Regions from separate parts of the Streptomyces sp. NPDC059142 genome, predicted to be linked through region 2. Evidence: riboswitches for the same ligand, from Rfam matches in the RefSeq annotation. Region 2 holds a riboswitch; each other region holds the start of a gene.
What was found. A riboswitch is a leader RNA that binds a small molecule or an ion and turns the genes downstream of it on or off. The one in region 2 is predicted to bind thiamine pyrophosphate.
Positions count from the first base shown of each region.

Region 1: another riboswitch for thiamine pyrophosphate. It lies ahead of thiO (glycine oxidase ThiO); the one in region 2 lies ahead of thiC (phosphomethylpyrimidine synthase ThiC).
Region 3: another riboswitch for thiamine pyrophosphate. It lies ahead of ACFXPK_RS20230 (thiamine ABC transporter substrate binding subunit); the one in region 2 lies ahead of thiC (phosphomethylpyrimidine synthase ThiC).

Region 1 covers NZ_JBHZDA010000111.1:7,904-13,754, reverse strand. Annotated here, with positions in the region: gene pknB (Stk1 family PASTA domain-containing Ser/Thr kinase) at 1-1,181, opposite strand, end outside; gene ACFXPK_RS28610 (thiazole synthase) at 1,332-2,126, opposite strand; gene thiS (sulfur carrier protein ThiS) at 2,132-2,332, opposite strand; gene thiO (glycine oxidase ThiO) at 2,344-3,600, opposite strand; TPP riboswitch at 3,598-3,711, opposite strand; gene ACFXPK_RS28595 (hypothetical protein) at 3,762-4,121, shown strand; gene ACFXPK_RS28590 (NAD(P)/FAD-dependent oxidoreductase) at 4,131-5,369, shown strand; gene ACFXPK_RS28585 (Rv2175c family DNA-binding protein) at 5,479-5,844, shown strand.
Region 2 covers NZ_JBHZDA010000050.1:45,376-51,226, forward strand. Annotated here, with positions in the region: gene ACFXPK_RS19390 (IclR family transcriptional regulator) at 1-127, shown strand, start outside; gene ACFXPK_RS19395 (SsgA family sporulation/cell division regulator) at 231-665, shown strand; gene ACFXPK_RS19400 (YibE/F family protein) at 738-2,093, opposite strand; TPP riboswitch at 2,233-2,377, shown strand; gene thiC (phosphomethylpyrimidine synthase ThiC) at 2,370-4,265, shown strand; gene ACFXPK_RS19410 (hypothetical protein) at 4,380-5,225, opposite strand; gene ACFXPK_RS19415 (metallophosphoesterase) at 5,366-5,851, opposite strand, start outside.
Region 3 covers NZ_JBHZDA010000054.1:39,856-45,706, reverse strand. Annotated here, with positions in the region: gene ACFXPK_RS20235 (ABC transporter permease) at 1-696, opposite strand, end outside; gene ACFXPK_RS20230 (thiamine ABC transporter substrate binding subunit) at 909-2,033, opposite strand; TPP riboswitch at 2,125-2,250, opposite strand; gene rlmN (23S rRNA (adenine(2503)-C(2))-methyltransferase RlmN) at 2,290-3,396, opposite strand; gene ACFXPK_RS20220 (phosphatidate cytidylyltransferase) at 3,606-4,673, opposite strand; gene frr (ribosome recycling factor) at 4,673-5,230, opposite strand; gene pyrH (UMP kinase) at 5,358-5,851, opposite strand, start outside.

The sequences.
Region 1 (5,851 bases), on a different contig from region 2:
TCCGGCTGGCCGAGCAGCGAGGGCACCCGGGTGAACTGGCCGGAGTTGATGTACCAGACGCCCGTCCCCACGCCGAACACCAGCAGCACGGCGACGATCGCCGCGAGCACGCCCCGCGACGGCAGCCCGCGCCCCCGGCCCGCGCCGCCACGTGGCCGGCCGGGCGGCGGGAGCGCGTCCGCGGGCGACATCTCCAGCCTGCTCGTGTGGCGCACGGGCTCGTCGTCCGGCTCCTCGACCGGCCGGATCCGGGGGATCACCGCGGTCCGTCCGTCCGCGTCCGTGCCGTCCTCCGCCTCGGGCCTCGCCTGCGGCGGTACGGCGTCGAGCTGCGCGTCGGTGAGCGCGGCGCGGGCCGCCCGCACCAGCGCCAGCAGCGCGACCGCGTCGAGCGGCCGCTCCTCGGGGTCGCGCGCGGTGGCCGCGGCGACCAGCCGGTCCAGCTCCGGGGCGAGCCCGGGGACGGCGGCGGACGGGGCCGGGACGTCCTCGTTCAGATGGCGGTAGAGGACCTGCGCCGGGGTGTCCCCGGAGTGCGGCTTGGCGCCGGTCAGCATCTCGTGCAGGACGACCCCGCACGCGTACACGTCGACCCGGGTGTCGGACGTGCCGTCCTCGATCTGCTCCGGCGCCAGGTACGAGACCGTGCCCAGGACGGTGCCGGTGGTGTTGGTCACATCGCCTATGCCCCGGACGAGCCCGAAGTCGGCGACCTTGACCCGGCCGTCGTCCCCTATCAGCACGTTCTCCGGCTTCATGTCCCGGTGGACGAACCCGGCCCGGTGCGCCGCGCCGAGCGCGGCGAGCACCGGCTCCAGGATGTCCAGCGCGGCCCGCGGGCGCAGCGCCCCGCGCTGCCGTACGACATCGCGCAGGGTGCACCCCGCGACGTACTCCATCGCCAGGTAGACGTACGCGCCCTCCGCGCCCTGGTCGAAGACCGCGACCACGTTGGGGTGCGCCAGCCGGGCCACCGATTTGGCCTCGCGGATGAAACGCTCCACGAAGGAGACGTCCGCGGCGAGCGCCGGGTGCATCACCTTGAGCGCCAGGACCCGGTCGAGCCGGGTGTCCACGGCCCGGTAGACCGTGGCCATGCCGCCGACCGCGATCCGTGCGTCGACGCGGTAACGGCCGTCGAGCACCTGCCCGACGATGGGGTCCTGAAGGGTGGTATCCACGCAGGTGAGTCTACGAGTCACCGCTGACACCCCCGTAGCCCCGGGTCGGACCGCGCACAGGACTGAAGCCGAGCTGTGACAGGCCCCCGGGACGCCCGTGACCGCCGGTCGGCGGCGACGTTGCGGCGCGGCGGCGGCGGCCCGGCCCGGTCAGAAGGCGGGCCGTTCCGGATCGAGCGCCGCCACCCCGTCCAGCGGCGAGGACGCCTCGGCGAAGTGGCGCCGAGGGATCCGCCCCGCACGCCGCGCCAGCCGCCCCGCCACCACCGCGTGCCGCATCGCCTCGGCCATCAGCACCGGCTCCTGGGCCCGGGTGACCGCCGACGCCAGCATCACCGCCGCGCACCCCAGCTCCATCGCGAGCGCCGCGTCCGACGCGGTGCCCGCGCCCGCGTCCAGGATCACCGGGACCCGGGCGCGCTCCACGATGAGCTGGAAGTTGTGCGGATTGCGGATGCCGAGACCGGAGCCGATGGGCGAACCCAGCGGCATGATCGCGGCGCACCCCACGTCCTCCAGCTTCGCGGCGAGGACCGGGTCGTCGTTGGTGTACGGCAGCACCGTGAAACCGTCGTCCACCAGGGTCTCGGCGGCGTCCAGCAGCTCGACCGGGTCGGGCAGCAGGGTGCGCTCGTCCGCGACCACCTCCAGCTTGACCCACTCCGTGCCGAGCGCCTCACGGGCGAGCCTGGCCGTGAGGACGGCCTCGCCCGCGGTGAAACAGCCCGCCGTGTTCGGCAGCGCGCGGATGCCCAGCCTCTGGAGCACCGAGAGCACGGAGCCCTGCACGGTGGGGTCGAGGCGCCGCATCGCGACCGTGGTCAGTTCCGTCCCCGAGGCGATCAGCGAGCGTTCCAGGACATCGAGGCTGGGCGCACCGCCCGTCCCCATGATCAGCCGGGAGGCGAAGGTGGTGGAGCCGATGGTGAGAAGGTCGTCCGCCATGTCCGTCAGCCTCCCTGGACCGCGGTGAGGACCTCGACCCGGTCGCCGTCGCTGAGCGCGGTGCCGGACCAGCGGGTACGGGGGACCACCGTCTCGTTGACGGCGGCGGCCACCCCGGAGCGCGCCGCGGTGAGCGTCGCGACGACGGTGTCGAGGGTGATCCCGGCGGCGAACTCACGTGGCTCGCCGTTGACGGACACGTACATCACGGCGGTGTTCATACGGGCTGCTCCAGGGAGGCGGACGGGCGCGGGGGGCGGGACGCGGCGCCGGAGAAGCGCAGCGGGGTGAACGGCGCCGCCTCGGGCGGCAGATCACCGCCGGTCAGGACCGCCGCCAGCACGTCCCCGGTGACCGGCGTCAGCAGCACCCCGTTGCGGTGGTGGCCGGTGGCCAGCGACAGGCCCGGCAGCACGGTCGGCCCGAGCAGCGGCGCGTTGTCCGGTGAGCACGGGCGCAGACCCGCGCGGGTCTCGGTGAGCGGCAGTTCGGTGATGCCGGGCACCAGCGCGTGCGCGTCGCGCAGCAGCTCGTACACCCCGCCCGCCGTGACGGTGGTGTCCCAGCCCAGCTCCTCGCTGGTCGCGCCGACGACCAGCTCGCCGTTCTCGCGCGGCACGAGATAGACCTGGGAGCCGCGCACCACGGCCCGTACCGTCCGGGACAGGAAGGGCGCGTACGGGCCGGGCACCGCCAGGCGCAGCACCTGCCCCTTGACGGGCCGTACCGGCGGCACGGCCTCCGGGGGGACCCCCGCGAGCCCGCCGCTGAGGCTGCCGCCCGCCAGTACCACCCGGTCCGCGCCGAGCGAGGCGCCGTCGGCCAGCACCGCGCCGGCGGCCCGGTCCCGTACGACGGAGAGCCGCCGCACCCACGCGCGGTGGAAGACCACCCCGGCCCGTTCGCAGGCCGTGAGGAGCGCGGCGGCGAGCCGGCGGGGATCGATCTGGTGGTCGCCGTCGACCCGCAGCCCGCCGCGTACGCCCGGCGCCAGCATCGGCTCCAGGCGCCGGCACTCACGCCCCGTGAGCCACTGGGACGTCAGCCCCGAGCGCGTCTGGAGGGCGTGCAGCTCCCGGAGCTGGGCCCGGTCGTCGGCGTCCAGCGCCACGGCGAGGGTGCCGCACGCGCGGTAGCCGGTGTCCCGGCCGCTCGCCTCCTCCAGCTCCTCGACGAACGCGGGATAGCGCGCGGCGGAGGCGAGGTTGAGGCCGAGCAGGGTCTGCTCGCCGTGGTGGAGTTCGGTGACGGCGGCCAGCATGCCCGCCGCGACGCGCGCCGCGCCGCCGCCGGGTTCGGGGTCCGCGAGAGCGGTGCGCAGCCCGCGCTGCGCCGCCCGCCAGGCCGTGACCAGACCGATGATCCCGCCCCCGACGACGAGGACGTCGTACCCCTGGGAGGCGGACCCCCCGGGCGCTGCGGGGGACGGCTCTTCCCGGGGTGATGGTGGGGACGACTGCTGGGATGAGTGCATGGGCGTCCAGCCCCTCCCTTCGCCGGCATGACCCGGATCAGGTTCGTACGGTCGGAGGCCGCTCCAGCCTCCCTCTCAGCCCGGTGCGTCCGGACTCCCGCGAGGTAGTGTCGACGGCCAGCCTAACGCGCGGTGTGCCGCGCAGTAAGGGAGCGTCGCCCGTGGCCCGTTCACTGGACGGACTCGTCCTCGCGCCGGTCGCCGACCAGGCCCCCGGCCAGGTGGGCACCCGTACCCGCTTCGTCTACCACGAGGAGGACGGTCTGGTCTGGGCCGCCTATGAAGGCGGCGACGTGGTTCGCGGCCACCTCGTGGGGACGCGCGCCGGCGACCGGCTGGACTTCCGCTACGTGCAGGTGAAGCGCGACGGCACCACGGCGTCGGGCCACTGCCTCTCCACCGTCGTCGACCTCCCCGACGGCCGGGTCCGGCTGGAGGAGAGCTGGCGGTGGGAGTCCCAGGAGGGCAGCGGGACGAGCGTGGTGGAGGAGCTTCCCGCCGGCGCCCCCGCGCCGCTCTAAGGTGACCGGGTGAGCGAACAGCGGCAGGAACACGCACGGGACGGACGGCGGCGCGGGCCCGGGGTGGTCGTGGTCGGCGCGGGCATGGCGGGTGTACGGACCGCCGTGGCCCTGCGCGAGCAGGGGTACGAGGGCGGGATCACCCTGATCGGGGAGGAACCGCACCCGCCCTACGACCGGCCCCCGCTCTCCAAGGCCGTACTCCTCGGCCAGGCCGAGGGATCGGCCTTCGACGTCGACTTCGAAGCCCTCTCCGTCGACCTCGTGGTGGGCCGGAAGGCCACCGGGCTGCGCCCGTCCGCCCGGGAGGTCGACACCACCGCCGGTCCCCTCCCGTACGACGTGCTGGTCGTCGCCACCGGCGCCGAGGCCACCGTCCTGCCCGGCACGCGGGACGTGCCCGGCGTCCATCCGCTGCGTACGCTCGACGACGCCGTACGGCTGCGGCCCGTACTGGAACGGCGGCAGCGGGTGGTGGTCGTGGGCGCCGGGTGGATCGGCGCGGAGTTCACCACCGCCGCCCGGGAGGCCGGCTGCGCCGTGACGGTCGTGGAGGCGGCCGACCGGCCGCTGGCGGGCGCTCTACCGGCCGAGGTGGCCGCCCCCATGACCGGCTGGTACGCGGAGAGCGGCGCCACGCTGCTGACGGACGCGCGGGTGGCCGGCGTCGAACCGGGCACCGTCGTCCTGGCCGACGGCCGCCGCCTCCCCGCCGACGCGGTGGTCGTGGGCATCGGCGCACGGCCCGCGACGGCCTGGCTCACCGGCTCGGGCATCGCGCTGGGCGCGGACGGCTCGATCACCGCGGACGAGCGGCTGCGCACTTCGCTGCCCGACGTCCACGCGGTCGGTGACTGCGCCTCCTTCCCGTCGGCGCGCTACGGCGAACGGCTGCTCGTCCACCACTGGGACAACGCGCTCCAGGGTCCGCTGACCGTGGCCGCCCAGGTCGTCGGGGAGACCGAGCGGGTCTACGACCCCGTGCCGTACTTCTGGTCGGAGCAGTTCGGCCGGTTCGTCCAGTACGCGGGCCACCACGGGACGGCCGACACGCTGGTACGGCGCGGCGACCCCGCGGGGGCGGCCTGGTCGGTGGTCTGGCTGCGCGACGGCGTCCTGGTGGCCCTGCTGGCCGTCGGGAGACCCCGCGACCTGGCCCAGGGGCGCAAGCTGATCGAGACGGGCACCCGGCTCGATCCGGTGCTGTCGGCCGATCCGGCGGTACCGCTGCGCAAGGCGGCGCTCTGAGGTTTTCCCGGCTCGGGGACCGGTCCGCGCACCGTTTCGGACCGGTTTTCGCCCCCGTCCGGGGTGGCTCGGGGTGCCCAGTGTCAGTCCGGGATGGCACGCTTGTCCTGTGACCGAGATTGACGCAAAGATCGATGCTCTCGTCCCCGCCTGGCTTCACCTGCCCGATATCGCCGAAATGTTCGATGTCGAGGTGACGCGCGTGCGGCAGTTGGTGAAGGAAGGGCAGCTCATCGCGGTGCGCCGGGGTGAGAACAGGGCGCTCCAGGTGCCCGCCGCCTTCATCGACGGCAACAAGGTCGTCAAGGGCCTCGCCGGGACCCTGACGCTCCTGAGGGACGACCACTTCACCGACGAAGAGATGCTTGAGTGGCTCTTCACCCCCGACCCGAGCCTGCCCGGCACCCCCGCGCAGGCGCTCAGTGAGAACCGCGGTACGGAGGTGAAGCGCCGCGCCCAGGCGCTCGCCGTCTGACGGACCG
Region 2 (5,851 bases):
CACAGCGGCCGCCGTGGCCATTTCTATACCGCTCTGTCAACAGAAGCGGCTGCTTCCGACGGCCGAACGGTTACGCAGAGAGATCGGATCCCTGCTGACCTCGCAAATCCTCTCTATCAGTATCTGAAAAATTACTCCTTGTGATCTGCTAGCGCTTACAGGACGATTGCGTCAAGAGGGTCAACGGGGATCATTCCCAGCCACTGTTCCATCTACTCCGGAGTACAACGATGCGCGAGTCGGTCCAGGCCGAGGTCCTGATGAGCTTCCTCGTCTCCGAGGAGCTGTCGTTCCGTATCCCGGTGGAACTCCACTACAAGGTGGCTGATCCCTACGCGGTACGGATGACATTCCATCTGCCCGGCGATGCGCCTGTGACCTGGACTTTCGGTCGCGAATTGCTGCTCGACGGCATCAACACACCCAGCGGGGACGGCGATGTGCACATCTCCCCGACGACGCCCGAGGACCTCTCGGACGTCCATATGCGGCTCCAGGTCGGCGACGACCACGCGCTCTTCCGTGTGAGCGCCGCGCCGCTGGTGGCCTTCCTGGACCGTACGGACCGGCTGGTCCCGCTCGGCCAGGAGTGCACGCTCAGTGACTTCGAAGGCAGCCTTGAGGAAGAGCTGGGCCGCATCCTCGCCGAGGAGAACGCGGGCTGACGGCCCGTCGAGGGGGCCGTCCGGGTGATTCTGCCGGCCCGGGTGGCCCGGATCCCTTCCGCCCCGCTCGGGCTACTTCTTGCGGCGGCGTCCCCGGCCGCCCGGACCGCGCGCCGGCGGGGTCGGCACCAGCAGCCCCGGGGACTCCTGAGCCTCCCAGCCGGGCCCGGCTCCCGGGCCCGCCCCCGGTCCGTCCGGGAGGGGCGGCGAGGACGGGGCCGCGGGGTTCTCCGGGGCGGACCGGTCCGCGGAGACCACCAGCGCCGCCAGCGCCGTCGTCACCGGCACCGAAGCGACCAGACCGATCGACCCCACCAGCGTCCGTACGATCTCCTCCGCCACCAGCTCACTGTTGGCGACCGTCCCCACACTCGACTGCGCGATCGAGAAGAGCAGCAGCAGCGGCAGCGCGGCACCCGCGTAGGCCAGCACGAGCGTATTGACCACGGACGCGATGTGGTCGCGGCCGATCCGGATGCCCGCCCGGTACAGCGCGCGCGGCCCCATCGTCGGATCGGCCTGGCGCAGCTCCCACACCGCCGAGGTCTGCGTCACCGTCACATCGTCCAGCACACCGAGCGAACCGATGATCACCCCGGCCAGGAGCAGACCGCTCATGTCGATCTCCGGGTAGAGGCCATGGATCAGCCCCGTGTTGTCATCGGTGTTGCCGGTCAGGCTCGCCCAGCCGATGAAGAGCGACCCCAGCAGCCCGATCAGCAGCAGCGAGATCAGGGTGCCCAGCACCGCCACCGAGGTACGGGCCGTCAGACCGTGGCACAGATACAGGGCGACCAGCATGATCGCGCTCGCCCCCACCACCGCCACCACCAGCGGATTCGAGCCCTGGAGGATCGCCGGCAGGATGAACAGCGTCAGGACCGCGAACGAGACCACGAGCGCCACCAGCGCCATGACCCCTCGCATCCGCCCCACCACGATCACCGCGAGCGCGAAGATCCCCGCCAGCAGCGTCAGCGGGAACTGCCGGTCCACATCGGAAACCGAGTACTGCAGATCCCGGGGAGCGTCCGGCGCATAGGCGACCACAACGCCCTGTTTCACGTGAAACTGCCGCGGTGCGTCCGGCTGGACGATCTCGACGAACGTGTGACCTTTCTCCTTGCCCTCCTTCAGCTCGACCGTCGCCTTCTTGCACTCCCCGGTCTCCTCCTGGACCGCCTCGCGCCCCTGCGGAGTCGAGGTGTCACCGGTCGACGGGACCTGGGAGGCGTTCACGTCCTTGCAGGCGACCCGCTCGATCTGGACCACCTGGCCCGCGAAGGTCTGCCGGTCGAAGCCCACACCGGTGCGCTCGTGCGCGGGTGCACCACCCGGCCAGAGCACGGCGAGCCCGACCACCACGGCGGCCGCGAACGGAATCAGCACCGCCGCGATCACCTTGCGGAGGTGCCGGGAGACCGGCATGGCGGGGCCGTGGCTGTGCGAGTGGCCGTGCGGTTCGTGAGTCTGCGTGGGTGGGGTCACCGACCGATCATCGCAAGAAGCCGGAGGATGCGGGGGCCCTCTGTTCAGCGCGCCCGATATGACGCTAGCGTGGAGTCACCTTTGCACACGCGGGAGCTCGGAGCACCGGGCTGAGAGGGCGCTGACGTGTAGTCCCGGGAACGGAACCCCGGACACCTGCGCTGCGCCGACCGCTGAACCTGTTACCGGGTAATGCCGGCGTAGGGAGTAGGTCTCATGACCCATCAGGACGCACACACGCCTGCCTCCGGCTCGGAGGAGACCGGCGTCGACCAGGCCCCCTCGGGCCCGGCCTCCGAGGACACCGCCCTCTCCGGCGGGGCAACGGGCGGGCGCGCCATCGGCTGGCACAAGGGATACATCGAGGGCTCCCGCCCCGATCTCCGCGTGCCGGTCCGCCAGGTCCACCTCACCAACGGTGAGGACGTCACGCTGTACGACACCTCGGGGCCGTACACCGACCCCACTGTCGACACCGACGTACGGCGCGGTCTCGTGCCGCTGCGGGAGAACTGGATCATCGGCCGAGGCGACACCGAGGAGTACGCGGGCCGGCCGCCGCGCCCCGAGGACGACGGGCTCAAGCACACCTCCCCGCGCGGCGGGCTGCTCGGGGGCGGGGCGACGGACCTGCGGGGCCTCGACGCGGTCTTCCCCGGACGGCCACGCCAGCCGCGCCGGGGCCGCACGGACCGGGCGGTCACCCAGCTCGCGTACGCCCGCCGGGGCGAGATCACCCCGGAGATGGAGTACGTCGCGATCCGCGAGAGCGTCGCCCCGGAGGTGGTCCGCGAGGAGATCGCCGCGGGTCGCGCCGTGCTGCCGGCCAACATCAACCACCCGGAGACCGAGCCGATGATCATCGGCAAGCGGTTCCTGGTGAAGGTCAACGCCAACATCGGCAACTCCGCGGTCACCTCCTCCATCGAGGAGGAGGTGGAGAAGATGACCTGGGCGACCCGCTGGGGCGCGGACACGGTCATGGACCTCTCCACCGGCCGCAACATCCACACCACCCGTGAGTGGGTGCTGCGCAACTCCCCCGTGCCCATCGGTACCGTGCCGCTCTACCAGGCGCTCGAAAAGGTCGATGGCAAGGCCGAGGAACTGACCTGGGAGATCTACAAGGACACCGTGATCGAACAGGCCGAGCAGGGCGTCGACTACATGACGGTCCACGCCGGTGTACTGCTGCGCTACGTACCGCTCACGGCCCGCCGGAAGACCGGGATCGTCTCGCGTGGCGGTTCGATCATGGCCGCCTGGTGCCTGGCGCACCACAAGGAGTCGTTCCTGTACGAGAACTTCGACGAGCTGTGCGAGATCCTCGCGGCGTACGACGTGACGTACTCCCTCGGCGACGGGCTGCGGCCGGGCTCCATCGCGGACGCGAACGACGAGGCGCAGTTCGCCGAGTTGCGCACGCTGGGCGAGCTGAACTCGATCGCCAAGAGCCACCACGTACAGACCATGATCGAGGGCCCGGGACATGTCCCGATGCACAAGATCAAGGAGAACATCGACCTCCAGCAGGAGATCTGCGAGGAGGCGCCGTTCTACACGCTCGGCCCGCTGACCACCGATGTCGCCCCGGCGTACGACCACATCACCTCCGGGATCGGTGCGGCGATGATCGCGTGGTGGGGTACGGCGATGCTCTGCTACGTCACCCCCAAGGAACACCTCGGCCTGCCGGACCGCGACGACGTGAAGACGGGCGTCATCACCTACAAGATCGCGGCTCATGCGGCGGATCTGGCCAAGGGGCATCCGGGGGCGCAGCAGTGGGACGACGCGCTGTCGGACGCCCGGTTCGAGTTCCGCTGGGAGGACCAGTTCAATCTGGCGCTCGATCCGGACACGGCACGGGAGTACCACGACGAGACGCTGCCGGCGGAGCCCGCGAAGACCGCGCACTTCTGCTCGATGTGCGGCCCCAAGTTCTGCTCGATGAAGATCTCCCAGGACATCCGGCGCAAGCACGGTGGGGAGATGGCGGGCGGCGCGGACGGGACCGGAACACCGGCGGAGGAGATCGAGGCGGGCATGGCGGAGAAGTCCAAGGAGTTCGCCGCGGCCGGCAACCGGGTCTATCTGCCGCTGGCCGACTGACCGTCACGGCGCCGGGCGGGACGCCTGTTCACGGACTCGCGCGGGCCCGTATCCCCGTATCGCTCCGGGGCATCGGCAGTCCCCCACCGGCGCCGGGCCGGGTGGCCGGCCGGGTCACTCCGGCCGGTGCTCCGGGCCGCCGAAGTCGGGGCTGGTGAAGTCCGGGCCGCTGAAGTCCGGGCTGCTGAAGTTCGGCCGCTGACCGGCGGTGGAGCCCTCGTGGGGGCTGCTGAAGTCCGGCCTGCTGTAGCCGATCTTGGGAAGCTGCTTGGCCGACCGGGGCGGGTTCGGCGTCGCCGGGTCCACGCTCGGGTCGGCGAGCGCCGCCCGCAGGAAGGGCAGGATGCCGCGCTCCAGCAGGGCGTGGCGCCATGCCTCGCGCGCCCGGGCGACCTCGTCGGGCAGCTCTCCGCCGGCCGTCTCGTCGGCGGGGAGCTGCGTCGAGCTGTTGCGCAGCGCGGTGACCAGCAGCCCCACCGCGGCGGCCAGGATGCCGAGCGCGGTGACGGCCGCGAAGAACCAGCCCACGGCGAGCATGCTGTCCGCGAAGGCGGGTGCCGGGTCGAGCGCCTTCAGCAGAAAGCCCACCAGCAGGAAGATCGCCGCCGCGGTGCCGCCGAGGACCGGTACCAGGACCGTGATGACGGCGGTGAGCCCGGCGCCGGAGTCCGTCGTGTCGTCCTCCGCCGGGTCCAGCACGGAGTCGTGTACCGACGTGGCGGTGCCCGGAGAGCGGAACTCCCCGCGGATCTTGGTGTAGTGCTCGTACTCGGCCGCCGCCGGTGCGGTGATCCGGTCCGTCGCGTTCAGCGCCAGGGTGCGCAACTGCTCCGCGTTGAGCCGCTGCCCGACCGTGGCGAGGTCCGGACGTTCGTGCGCATTGCGCAGCACATCGCCAAGGATCCGCTCGAAATCCGCGCGATCCTCGCTCAGCAGGTGCGGAGCGCTTTTCATGTGCATCCCCCGATACTCCGTGGGGCCGTAGCGCCCGTGTGGTACGAGCCGCAGTCGGCGGAAACGGAGGAGAGCCTGCTACGGATAAGCCGATGGTAGAGCGATTTTGGCGTGGCGTGACAGGGGGTTTCCGGAAAACACCTGTCCTACATTGACGATGTGGCCAACGGAAGCTGTACGACCAGCAGTTTTCCTGCCATCGTCACTCCGCCGTCCATGGCGATGGCAAGTCCGTCGGCATATACGTGTGGCCCTTCCACCACCGGTCCGGTGTCGTCTTCGTCGTCCGACGCGTCTTCTGTACCGACTTCGCCGAGCAGATAGGGAATGGGGCTGTGGCCGTGGACGACCCGTCCTCCGCCGTACTGGGAGAGGAGTTCCTGGACCGCCTGCGGGCCGCCCTCGTCACGGAACGCGAAGCGTTTGGTGAGTTTGCGGAAGAGGTCCCAGCATTCGTCGGCGTCATTGCGCGTGAGGATCTGGTGGACCGCGTCGTTGACGTCGTCGATGGAGGAGCCGTAGTCGAGATAGGCCGTGGTGTCGGAGTGCATCAGCAGATGCCCGTCCTCCTCGACGACCGCGTCGAGCCGGGACATCCACTGGAGATGGACGTCCTGGAGGCGCTCCATGTC
Region 3 (5,851 bases), on a different contig from region 2:
CGTGAGTACGGCCGCGGTGGGCAGGTCGAGGAGCTGCGCGGTCTGCCGGTAGATCTCGACCTCAAGGGTGGAGAAGCCGGGGCCGCCGAGGATCTGCACGACGCCGAAGGAGGTGAACGTGAAGAGGAAGACCATGAGCGCGGCGGCGGCGACGGCCGGAGCGAGCGCGGGCAGGGTCACGCGACGCCACGCCGCGAGGCGTCCGGCGCCCAGTACGCGCGCCGCTTCCTCCTGGCGCGGGTCGAGCTGTGACCACAGGCCGCCCACGGTGCGTACGACCACCGCGTAGTTGAAGAAGACATGGGCGAGAAGGATCGCCCAGACGGTGGTGTCGAGCCGTACGCCCCACAGGTCGTCGAGGAGTCCGCCGCGCCCGAGCAGCGCCAGGAAGGCGGTGCCGACGACGACAGTGGGCAGCACGAAGGGCACGGTGACCACGGCGCGCAGCAGTTGCTTCCCCGGGAAGGCGAAGCGCGCGAAGACATAGGCGCCGGGCAGTGCGATCAGCAGCGTGAGAGCGGTGGAGGCGAGCGCCTGCCAGGTGGTGAACCACAGGACGCCGAGGATGTCGGGGCGGCCCAGTACGTCGCCCACGCGCCCGAACTGCCAGGCACCGTCAGTCCTGAGGCCGCGGCCGACGATCGCGGCTACGGGGTAGGCGAAGAAGACGGCGAAGAAGGCGAGCGGCCCGGCCATCAGCGCGAGGCGTACGGCGCTGCCACGCCCGCGTCCACGTCCGCTCCCCCGTCGCTCCGGGGCCCGCGTGACACCGCGCCCGCGCGCGGCGCCGCGCACCGTGCTCCGCAGTACGCGCCGTAGCCCGCCGCCCCGTACGCCGCCACCGCGTGGCACGGCGCCTCGCCCGGCGCGGCCGTCCTTCTCCGCCGCCCGGTCCTTCTCCCCCTCGGCTACTTCACTGTGAGGGAGGACCACGACTGGATCCACTGCTCGCGGTTGGCGGCGATACGGTCGGGCGCCACGGTCTCGGGCCGGTCGACGGTCGCACCGAACTTCGTGAACAGTTCGGGCAGTGCGACGCCCTTGACCACAGGGTTCACGAACATGTTCAGCGGCATGTCCGCCTGGAACTTCTCACTGATCAGGAAGTCCAGCAGCGCCTTGCCGCCGGCTGGGTTCTTCGCGCCGTCGAGCAGCCCCGCGAACTCGGTCTGCCGGAAGCAGGTACCGGTGGAGACCCCCGTCGGTGCCTCCTGGGGCTGCGGCTTCGCGTACAGCACCTCCACGGGCGGACTGGAGGCGTACGAGACCACCAGCGGCCGGTCGCCCTTGGCCTTCTTGCCACCCGCGGAGCCGGAGAAGCTCTCGTTGTACGCCTGCTCCCAGCCGTCGACGACCTGGACGCCGTTGGCCTTGAGCTTCTTCCAGTAGTCCTGCCAGCCGTCGTCCCCGTAGTGCGCGACGGTGCCCAGGAGGAAGCCGAGGCCGGGCGAGGATGTCGCGGCGTTCTCGGTGACCAGGAGGTCCTTGTACTGGGGCTTGATCAGGTCGTCGAAGGACTGCGGCGGCGCCAGCTTCTTGTCCGCGAAGTACTTCTTGTCGTAGTTGACGCATATGTCGCCGGTATCGATCGGCGTGACGCGGTGCTTCTCCTTGTCGAGCTGCGCGCTCGCGTCGACCCGGTCCAGACCCTTCGCCCCGTACGGCGCGAAGAGGCCGTTGTCCAGGGCCCGGGAGAGCAAGGTGTTGTCGACGCCGAAGAAGACGTCCCCCTGGGGCGACCCCTTGGTCAGGATCTCCTTGTTGAGCGCTTCGCCGGCGTCGCCGCTCTTCAGCACCTTGACGGTGTAGCCGGTCTCCTTGGTGAACTCCTTCAGCACCGCGGGGGACGCGTTGAAGGAGTCATGGCTGACGAGGGTGACGGTCTTGGACTGCGCGCCGCCACTCCCCCCGTCGCCGGACGACGCGGAGCCGTCGGAACCACCGCAGGCCGCGAGAGTCGCGGCGCCGAGCGCCGCGGCCAGCGCGGCGAACGCCGCCCTCCTGGCGCCGGTACGGATACGGATCGTGCTCACTGGTTTTCCTCCTGGGATGTCCAGGAGAAGACGCGGCCCCGCCCAGGGACCGGTCGTCGGCACGGACCGGACCCGGGGCAGGGCGCAACAGCTTGAGTGATGTCCGAACTTCCTACCCAGAATGACCTGGGCAAGGTTCAGAGGGTCTGCGACCGCTGCCCGTTCTCACGGACATGTGCCGCACTCTCAGCGCTGTGGCGCTCCCCTGTCGGAAAATATGCAATGCGTTTCGGCCCAAGGTTACCCCCAGGGCGCGCTACCGCTCCGTGGCGGCCAGCTGTCCGCACGCCCCGTCGATCTCCTGGCCCCGTGTGTCGCGTACGGTCACCGGCACGCCGTGCGCCGCGATCGCCTCGACGAACTTCTTCTCGTCCTCCGGCCGCGACGCGGTCCACTTCGAGCCCGGGGTCGGGTTGAGGGGGATCAGGTTGACGTGGACCCGCTTGCCCTTGAGGAGCCGGCCCAGCCGGTCGCCCCGCCACGCCTGGTCGTTGATGTCGCGGATCAGGGCGTACTCGATGGAGATCCGCCGGCCGGACTTCTCCGCGTACTCCCACGCGGCGTCCAGCACCTCCCGGACCTTCCAGCGCGTGTTGACCGGAACGAGGGTGTCGCGCAGTTCGTCGTCGGGGGCGTGCAGCGAGACCGCGAGACGGCACTTGAAGCCCTCGTCGGCGAAGCGCAGCATCGCGGGCACCAGACCGACCGTGGAGACGGTGATCCCGCGCTGCGAGATACCCAGACCGTCCGGCTCGGGGTCGGTGAGCCGCCGGATCGCGCCGACGACACGCTTGTAGTTGGCGAGAGGCTCGCCCATGCCCATGAAGACGATGTTGGACAGCCGCGCGGGGCCACCGGCGACCTCGCCGTCGCGCAGGGCGCGCATCCCGTCGACGATCTGGTGGACGATCTCCGCGGTGGACAGGTTACGGTCCAGTCCCGCCTGCCCGGTCGCGCAGAAGGGGCAGTTCATCCCGCAGCCCGCCTGCGACGAGATACACATGGTGACCCGGTCTGGGTAGCGCATCAGCACGGACTCGACGAGCGTGCCGTCGTGCAGCCGCCAGAGCGTCTTACGCGTCGTGTCGTCGTCGCACGAGATGTGCCGCACCACCGACATCAGCTCGGGCAGCAGCTCCGTCGCGAGTTTCTGCCGCGCGGCGGCCGGGATGTCCGTCCACTGCTCGGGGTCGTGCGCGTACCGCGCGAAGTAGTGCTGCGACAGTTGCTTGGCGCGGAACGCCTTCTCCCCGATGGCGGCGACGGCCTCGCGACGCTCGGCGGGGGTGAGGTCGGCGAGGTGCCGCGGGGGCTTCGTGGCTCCGCGGGGCGCGACGAAAGTGAGTTCTCCGGGTACAGGCATGGTCCGTCCAGTGTCGCAGACGACGCCGCGTGGCCCGCCGCCCCGTACGCCGCCCAGGGCTGCCGCTCAGAGAGACCCGCTCCGGGAGACCGCCCCAGGAGGACACGGGAAGACACAGCACGGGAAGACAAGAGGGACGAGCGCGCCAGGAAGACAAGAAGAAGAGGGGGTACGCCACGCCGTGCGCGGCGTACCCCCTCACCACATGATCAGGACCCCACGAAGAGCACCAGGAGCAGCCAGACCACCGGCGCCGTGGGCAGCAGCGAGTCGAGCCGGTCCATGATCCCGCCGTGCCCCGGCAGCAGCGTGCCCATGTCCTTGATCCCGAGATCACGCTTGATCATGGACTCACCGAGGTCGCCGAGCGTGGCGCTGGCCGCGACGGCCAAGCCGATCAGCAGCCCCTGCCACCAGGCGCCGCCGTCGATCAGGAACTCCATCAGGAGCGCGCCGGCCACCATCGCGAAGGTCACGGCGCCGCCGAGCCCCTCCCAGGTCTTGCCGGGGCTGATACGGGGCGCGAGCTTGTGCGTACCGAAGCGCCAGCCGACCGCGTACGCGCCGGTGTCGCTGACGACGGTCAGTACGAGGAACATCAGCACACGCTGTGAGCCGTCCCCCGCTGTGAGCATCATCGCGACGAAGGTCGCCAGGAACGGCACGTAGAAGGCGGCGAAGACCCCCGCGGTGACGTCCTTGAGGTAGCCCTCGGGTGGCTCCGTCATCCGCCAGATCAGCACGGCGAGCGCGGTGAGGGCCATCGCGACCCAGGCACCCTCCGCACCGCGCGCGTACCCCGCGACGACCATCGCGGCGCCGCCCACGGCCAGCGGTACGAGCGGTGCCTTGATGCCCTTCTTCTCGTCGAGCCGCGAGGTCAGCTCCCACAACCCCACGACCACGGCGATCGCTATGACACCGATGAAAACGGCCTTGACGATGAAGAGCGACGCCGCGACCACGGCACCGAGCCCGACACCGACTCCTATGGCCGCGCGAAGATCACGACCGGCCCGCTTCTTCGGCGGGGACGGCGGGGGCTCGGCCATGGGCTCCTGCGAAGTCTCGTCGCGGAACAGGGGGCCGCCCGGCCGAGCAGCCCCCCGGTCGTCGTTCTGGGCCCCGCCGTTCGCGGGTTCGTCGGGCACGATGGGCATGGGCCGAGTCTGCTGTGCGGAATGCTCATCGTATGCGGGACCCGCCGGGGCAGCCCCCTGGTCGGTCGGTCCCCAGTAACCGGCTGTCGGCAAGGCCCCCCGGGAAGAGTCGTTCATCAGACTTCGAGCAGCTCGGCTTCCTTGTGCTTGAGCAGCTCGTCCACCTGCGCGACGTACTTCGCGGTGGTGTCGTCGAGCTCCTTCTCGGCGCGGCGTCCCTCGTCCTCGCCGACCTCGCCGTCCTTGACCAGCTTGTCGATGGTCTCCTTGGCCTTGCGGCGCACGGCGCGGATCGAGATCTTCGAGTCCTCGGCCTTGGTCTTGGCGACCTTGATGAACTCCTTGCGGCGGTCCTGGGTCAGCTCCGGGAACACCACCCGGATGATGTTGCCGTCGTTGCTCGGGTTGACGCCGAGGTCGGAGTCGCGGATGGCCTGCTCGATGTTGCGCAGCGCGCTCTTGTCGAACGGGGTCACCACGGCCATCCGTGCCTCGGGTACGGCGAACGAGGCGAGCTGGTTGATCGGGGTGAGCGCACCGTAGTAGTCCGCCACGATCTTGTTGAACATCGCCGGGTGCGCACGCCCGGTGCGGATCGCGGCGAAGTCGTCTTTGGCGACCAGGACGGCCTTCTCCATCTTCTCCTCGGCCTCGAGGAGGGTCTCTTCGATCACCACTTGCTCCTGCGTGTCTTGAGTGGGCCCGGCATGCTTGCCGGCCGGCGGAACCTGCGTCGCGTCTTGTCCTGCACGGTGTCCGACCGGCAGGGCTTTGTCCATCCCCGTACGGGGCAGCCCGGAATCAGTTCCGGGTGCCCTGGTCGCTCACGAGTGTGCCGATCTTCTCACCCTTGACCGCACGCGCGATATTGCCTTCCTTCAGCAATTCGAAGACGAGGATCGGCAGCCGGTTGTCCTGGCACAGCGTGATCGCGGTCATGTCGGCGACGCGCAGATCACCGGCGATGACCTCGCTGTATTCGAGCGCGTCGAACTTGACCGCGTCGGGGTTGGTCTTGGGGTCGGAGTCGTAGACCCCGTCCACGCCGTTCTTCCCCATCAGCAGCGCCTGGGCGTCGATCTCCAGGGCGCGCTGGGCGGCGGTGGTGTCGGTGGAGAAGTACGGCATGCCCATACCGGCGCCGAAGATGACGACGCGGCCCTTCTCCAGGTGGCGTACGGCGCGGAGCGGGATGTACGGCTCCGCGACCTGGCCCATGGTGATGGCCGTCTGGACGCGGGAGTCGATGCCTTCCTTCTCCAGGAAGTCCTGAAGGGCCAGGCAGTTCATTACCG